Regions from separate parts of the Janthinobacterium sp. NKUCC06_STL genome, predicted to be linked through region 2. Evidence: predicted binding sites of a transcription regulator. Region 2 holds the regulator's gene; the other holds the start of a gene.
The links. The regulator FNR, encoded in region 2, switches genes on or off when oxygen is low (the NO sensors DNR and NnrR bind a similar motif). The targets are predictions, from matches to a motif close to TTGATNNNNATCAA.
Positions count from the first base shown of each region.

Region 1 (3,413 bases), on a different contig from region 2:
TGGTGGTCATCGACTGGCCCAGCACCGTGACGGCCGGCATGGTGACGTCGGCCGCGGCGGCGTCGGTTGCGTGTGCCGGCAAGACCACGCCGGCGGCAAGGCTCAGCAGAGCGATGTGTAATAAACGGGGCAGGGGGCGCAAGGCGGGCTGGCGCGAAGAAGAGACGATGGTGATCGATTGCATAATTTTCCTGGAGTATTTTTAGTCGTGTGTGTTCCTATCTCGTCTGGCGAGGTGCGCAGTAGCTGGGGGGATGGCGTGACGCTGGCCCGTGGTCTGGCTTGGATAGCAGTTCCACCCGCGCCTGGCAGTGGAAAGATGAGCATGATTCCTGTCACATTTGTGAATAAGAATCATTATCAATATAGAGGACATTTGCCAAATAATCAAGCGTTCGCACCAAAAGAGTGCAATTGGGGCTATGGCGCGCATCGGCTGGCCTTCTGCGATAATGCAGGCGCTGATAAAATATTTTCCTCATTGAAAGAAATGCATGCGTACATGGATCGCTTGTGCCGGATGGTTGTGTGTCGTGTCGCTGGGCCAGGCCCAGGAGCACGCGCCGCCGCCGGCTGTTCCCGCGCCGCTGCAGAGTGCCAGCGTGCCGCCCGCCGCCGCGGTCGTATCGCCACCTGTATCGCCGCCCGTTGCGCCGGCCGCATCCGCAGCATCAGCGCCAGAGGTAACGGCGAGCGCAGAGGACGCCTTGCCGTCGCAAACGGTGACGATCACGGCCAGCAGCGACGCCAAGGCGCCGCGCGTGCGCTTCACGGCGTATCGCGAAAGTTATCTGACGGCCAGGAAAGTGTGGCAAGTGTCGAGCGGCAGCGTGGTGATGGCCCTGCGCCTGATTCCTGCCAAGCTGAGCGCCACCATTGACGACGTGCGCGTGGCCTTGCAAGGCAATGGCGCGCCCGTGCCAATCAAGGTGTCCAGCGGCGGCGTGTTTGTCGTGCCGCTCAACGATGACATCGCCGCGCAGGACGGCACTTTCCTGGTGAACAAGGGCAGGGGCGAGCTGACGGCGAATATCGTCCTCCAGCCGTCCGTGGCGCGCGATGCGTGGAACGTCACGCGCGTGGGGCAAGTCTTGCAGGACGCCCGGCGCGCCGTGCGGGCCATCACGCCGTGGTACAAGCGGCCGTTCGCCAGCGACGTGCAATCGCTGGCCTTTTGCGCAGCCGAGCGGGGCAGCGCCTTGCGCTTGATGGATGGCGAGCAATTGATTGCCACCTTGCCCATGAACGAGGCGGCCGTCAACGACATCAACCAGCCCGTGTTTTGCAAGATTTTCGACGGCGAAGACAAATACCCGGGACATTACCGCGTCGTCATGCCCGAGCAAGCCACGGTGCTGCTGCTGTAGCGGCTAGTTGGGCTGGCGCTGCACCAGTTCCAGCGCCGCCGCCAGGGCCAGATCCATGGTGGCCTGGTGGAAGATCAGCCATTGCGGCAAGAGCGACAGCGCATGGCGGCCCTGTTCCAGGTCGCCTTCATCGACGGCGGCCCAGGCATGGTGCAAGCCGCTGAGCACGCGCGCATGCTGTTCCCGGTGGTTGGCCAGCGAGGGAAAGGCGATTTCTTCCATCAAATCCTCTTCCTCGCGGAAATCGCGTTCGACGGCCGCAATCAGCTCGCGAAACGCCACGCTGAAATGCTGGTCGCCCAGTTGTTGCAGGCGCGCGAGCTCCTGAAACAGCGCCTCATGCGCCTCGTCGATGACGGGAACCCCCAGCGCCATCTCATCCTTCCAATGCGATTTACCCATGCTGATGCTCCAGGTTAAGTCCGTCGCGGTGCGAAGCGGACTGTTCCAGTGTGGACGCGGCGAAGAGGGAAATTCATGATCTGGATCAAAAATATGCTGAAGAGGGGGCGAGGAAAACAAGGCAAAAACAAATGGATGAAGGAACCAATTTCCCCTCCGTAATAAAGCGGTTTCAGCGATGCGCCGCGTTACCGAGCGCCGCTGAAAAACGCCGCTGGCAAGGCGCTGTGCCGAAGGCAGTACGAATGTACGACGAGGCACGGTAACGCGGTCAGCGGTGTTTTCTCAGCTGCGCGTCTTATTGCCGAGGCCAATGGCTCCACATGGCATGGGCATCGACATTCGGCACTTGCAGTTGCTGCCCGGCAGACAATTGCATCGTATCCCTCAGCACGAGGGGCGCAAGCAGCAAGGCCGACAAGGCAAGGCAGGCCAGCACTTTGAGCGTCAACATGGTCGTCTCCCGGTGTCCCGGCGGCGGCGCGGGGATGCGGCGCCTGCCGGTCACTTCCTTATGCACTACCATGCTTGCAGTTTAGTTCATCTGGTCGTAACTTCAACTTATTGCTGTGATGCACTGCACCAGTTCGCCTGTTGCCACGGGCTTATTTGGCCTTGCGGCTGCGCCGTGGCTTGCCTGTTGGCGGCAGAAAGGAATCGAACCACACTTGCGTCAGTTGCCGCGTATTTTTCGCCGCCTCGCGCTTGACGGCCGCTGTCGCGTGGCCGCGCGCCGTGTTGGCGATGCGGTTGGCCGCGCTCAGGTACATGCTCATCCAGGGGTTTTTCATGGCTAGCCTCGCAGACGGTGGGGGGAATGTCTCCACTCTATCCCGATGGCTGGCGCCGACAGTGCGCCTGCCCACATAGCCGGGCCGTGCTGGCGATGGGCTGAGGCAGATCAATACACGTCGCGGCGGTAGCGTCCGGCCGCCAGCAGGGCGTCGAGTCCCTCCTGGCCCAGCACTTCTTGCAGTACAGCATCGATTCCTGTGGCCATGCCTTGCAGGCTGCCGCACACGTAGACGATGGCGCCTTGCGCCAGCCACTCGCGCAGTTCATTCGCGCTGGCGCGCAGGCGATCCTGTACGTATTGCCGTGTGCCACCATCCTTGCCATCGCGCGAAAAGACACGGTCCAGGCGTGCCAGATGGCCAGTGTCCAGCCAGCCTTGCAACTCTGCGCCGCAGACGCTGTCAAAAGCTTGCTGGCGCTCGCCGAACAGTAGCCAGTTGCGGGCCAGCCCCGCCCGCTGGCGCGCGCGCAGGTGCGCACGCAGGCCGGCCAGGCCGGAACCGTTGCCGATATAAATGCAGGGCACGTCGACCAGGGCTGGCGCGAAGGCGGGATTGGCTTGCAGGCGCAGGCGGATGGGGCTGCCTAGCGGGGCAAAGCGCGTGAGCCAGCCGGAAGCGAGGCCATGGCCCTGGTTGTCATCGCCCGCATGGCGCTCCTGGCGCACCAGCAATTGCAGTTCGCCATCGGATGGCAGCGAAGCGAGTGAATAGCTGCGTGGCGCGTGATGGGCACTGTCGGGGTGGCTACCGTCGCCATCGCTGCCATCCGCATTGCAGGGAATGATTTCCGCCAGCGCGCCCGCTTCCCAGGTGGCGTCGGCCGGGCCCGTCAAGGTGATTTCATGCA
Region 1 is NZ_JAHKQY010000007.1:43,913-47,325, reverse strand. Features, by position in the region: gene KO539_RS20525 (TonB-dependent siderophore receptor) at 1-184, opposite strand, end outside; gene KO539_RS20520 (hypothetical protein) at 495-1,367, shown strand; gene KO539_RS20515 (bacteriohemerythrin) at 1,371-1,769, opposite strand; gene KO539_RS20510 (hypothetical protein) at 2,068-2,223, opposite strand; gene KO539_RS20505 (hypothetical protein) at 2,375-2,560, opposite strand; gene KO539_RS20500 (sulfite reductase flavoprotein subunit alpha) at 2,671-3,413, opposite strand, start outside.
Region 1: the regulator FNR is predicted to act here: its motif matches at 1,845-1,858, upstream of KO539_RS20515 (bacteriohemerythrin).

Region 2 (3,413 bases):
AGAAGACGGCCAAGCACCTGGCATGGGGCGCCATCGCCCTGTGGACGGGCTTTACCTTTGTCGGCTACTTCACGCCGATCAAGGAACTGGCGCAGTCGGTGACCACCTTGAATTTCGGTCCCTGGGAATGGTTCTGGGTCTTGTTCTACAGCCTGGCAACCTACGGCAACGCGGGCTGGCTGCGCGAGCAGGTGTGCAAATACATGTGCCCCTACGCGCGCTTCCAGAGCGCCATGTTCGACCAGGACACCCTGATCATCACCTACGATGCCAAGCGCGGCGAACCACGCGGCGCCATGAGCAAGAAGGCCGGCAACAACGACAAGCTGGGCGACTGCATCGACTGCACCCTGTGTGTGCAGGTGTGTCCGACCGGTATCGATATCCGCAACGGCCTGCAGTATGAATGCATCGGCTGCGCCGCCTGCGTCGATGCCTGCAACAGCGTGATGGACAAGGTCGAGCGGCCGCGTGGCCTGATACGCTACAGCACCGACCATGCGATGGAAAACAACTTCAATTCGAAGCAGATACGCCAGCGCGCCATGCGCCCACGCGTCCTGATCTACACTTCCATCCTGGCCCTGATCATCATCGCCGTATGTACGTCGCTGGCCCTGCGCACGCCCCTGAAAATGGACGTGATCCGCGACCGCGGTTCGATGGGACGCGAAGTGGAAGACGGCATGATCGAAAACGTCTACCGCCTGCAGATCATGAACACCTCGGAGCAAAGCCAGCATTTCAAGATCAGCGCTTCCGGCTTGCCGGGCCTGACCTTGCTGACGCGCGAAGAAGTGACCTTGCAGCCGACGGAAACGCTGGGCTGGCCGATCCGCCTGCGCGTGCCGCACGGCGTCGGCGAGAAGGGTTCGAACAAGATTGCGATCGAATTGCAATCGCTGGACAATCCCTCGCTGCACGTGCGCGAAAGCGCGGTATTCATCGTGCCGCGTTAAAGCAGGAAGGCCGGTTCCCGCATGGGGACTGGCCGTTTACACAGGAGAAATACCATGTCCGACAGTCTGAAACTGCAAGCCCCCGTTGCACCGTGGTACAAGCATCGCTGGCCATGGCTGCTGATGATCGGCCCCGGCCTGTCCGTGGTCGTCGGCAGCTTCATGGGCTATATCGCGTTTACGCAGCCCGATGCGCTGGTGGTGGGCGATTATTACAAGCAGGGCAAGGCGATCAACCAGGATTTGAAGCGCGACACGATCGCCAGCGACCTGGCGATGGCTACCAGCTTGTCCTACGACGTGGCGTCAGCGCGCCTCAGTGGTTCCGTGCACAGCTTCGGCAAGGCATACCAGGGCCCGCTGCAGCTGCACCTGGCGCATGCGACCCTGCCGGAAAAGGACATCAAGCTGCTGGTGCGGCCCGATGCGGCCGGCAATTTCTCGGTGGCGCTGCCGATGCTCGAGCGCAGCCGCTGGCAAGTGCTGGTGGAAAACGACAAACGCGAGTGGCGCCTGTCCGGCATCTGGACCTGGCCGCTGCAACGCAGCATCGCGCTGCACGCCGATGAAGAGCTGTAGGCCTTATTTGCAGACGTCGGTACCGGCCGTGATGGCCTTCAGTTTTGCCGGCTGCAAGATTTCAATTTCTCGGTTCGAGACGCGCAGCCAGCCTTCCTTCTTGAATTTCGACAATAAACGACTGACGCTTTCGATGGTCAGGCCCAGGTAGTTGCCGATTTCCTCGCGCGACATGCGCAGCTGGAATTTGCTGCTCGAATAGCCGCGCGCTTCATAGCGCGACGCCAGGTTGACGATGAAGGCGGCAAAACGCTGCGTCGCCTGCATATTGCCCAGCAACAGCATGACGCTTTGCTCGCGCGTGATTTCCTGGCTCATCATGCGGTGGAAATGGCGCAGCAGGGTCGGCATATTGCCCAGCAATTGTTCCAGGCTGGAAAACGGGATTTCACACACTTCGCTGTCTTCCAGCGCCACCGCATTGCAGTGGTGGCGGTCGGCGCTGATGGCGTCCATGCCCAGCAGTTCGCCGGCCATCTGAAAACCCGTCACCTGCTCTTCGCCACCGGGATTGATCTGGTACGTCTTGAAGTGCCCCAGGCGGATCGCGTACAGGTTCTGGAACGAGTCGCCGATGCGGAACAGCGAGGCGCCGCGCACGATCTTGCGGCGGCGGCCGATGATCTGGTCCAGCCTGTCCATGTCGCCCATATCGAGGCCCATCGGCAGGCACAATTGATGCATGCTGCAGGTCGAGCATCGCGCACGCAACGCTTCCACGTTCACTGTAGGCAAGGTTGGAGTGAGTAGCGCTTCAGTCATGTCGGTACCTTTTAGAAAATGCAACAACAAGTTTACTGCATACAGGGTTGCCGTGTGCCAATTTCACCGCAATTTCGCTGAATAAACGACGTCCAGCCTTTAATTATATGGCAACATCGTCAAAAGCCCATGCGGGGAGGGCAATTTGCGCGGCGCCGCTTGCCAAGCTGGGGTATTGATAGGAAAATTCCTGACAGCATTACTTGCCGCCTGTGCCGTCCGGTACTGAAAAGGAAATCATGAAGCCTCTCGGCATCAAAGCAAAAGTCGCGCTGGCCACCAGCCTGACCTCGATCGCCATGATCGCGCTGGTCACCATGATCCAGGTGCAGCACATGCGCGACGACTTCACCCGAGTACTGCTGAGCCAGCAGTCATCCCTGATCAGCCGCACCGCTGCCGAGCTCGACGACAAGCTGGGCATGCTGCTGCAAATCGTCACCCTGACGGCCCGGCAGCAGCCGCCGGAACTGATCGCCCGGCCCGCCCAATTGCGCGAATACTATTCGCGCCGCTCGATGCTGGTGCTGTTCGACGACGTGCTGGTGCTCGACGCGCAAGGCGCCGTCGTGGCCGACATGCCGGAAGTGCCGGGGCGCGCCGGCATCAATGTTGCCGAGCGCGAGTATTTCCAGACCGTGCTGCGCACGCACCAGCCCATGATCACCGAACCGATGCTGGGCAAGTCGAGCGGCATGCCCATCGTGCAGATGGTGGCGCCCGTGCTCACCGCCGATGGCCAGGTGGCCGGCGTGGTGATCGGCGTGCTGCGCCTGTACAAGGACAATCTGCTGGGGCGTTTGCGCTCGGAAAAGGTCGGCAAGAGCGGCTATTACTTCATCCTCACGCGCGGCGCCGTGCCGCGCTACGTGCTGCACCCCGATACGAGCCGCTTGCTGCAGCCGCGCCAGCCGAACGCCAACCTGACGACGACCCAGCTGCTGAAGGAAGATGGCGAAGGCAGCATGGTCAGCACCAACAGCCGCGGCATCACGGCAGTCAACAGTTTCAAGCGCCTGAAATCGGTGAACTGGCTGCTGGCCAGCTCGCTGCCCGTCGACGATGCCTTCGAACCATTCGATGGCGTGCTGTACCGGCTGGTGCTGTGGAGCA
Region 2 is NZ_JAHKQY010000003.1:60,655-64,067, forward strand. Features, by position in the region: gene ccoG (cytochrome c oxidase accessory protein CcoG) at 1-959, shown strand, start outside; gene KO539_RS12815 (FixH family protein) at 1,014-1,538, shown strand; gene fnr (fumarate/nitrate reduction transcriptional regulator Fnr) at 1,542-2,300, opposite strand; gene KO539_RS12825 (response regulator) at 2,540-3,413, shown strand, end outside.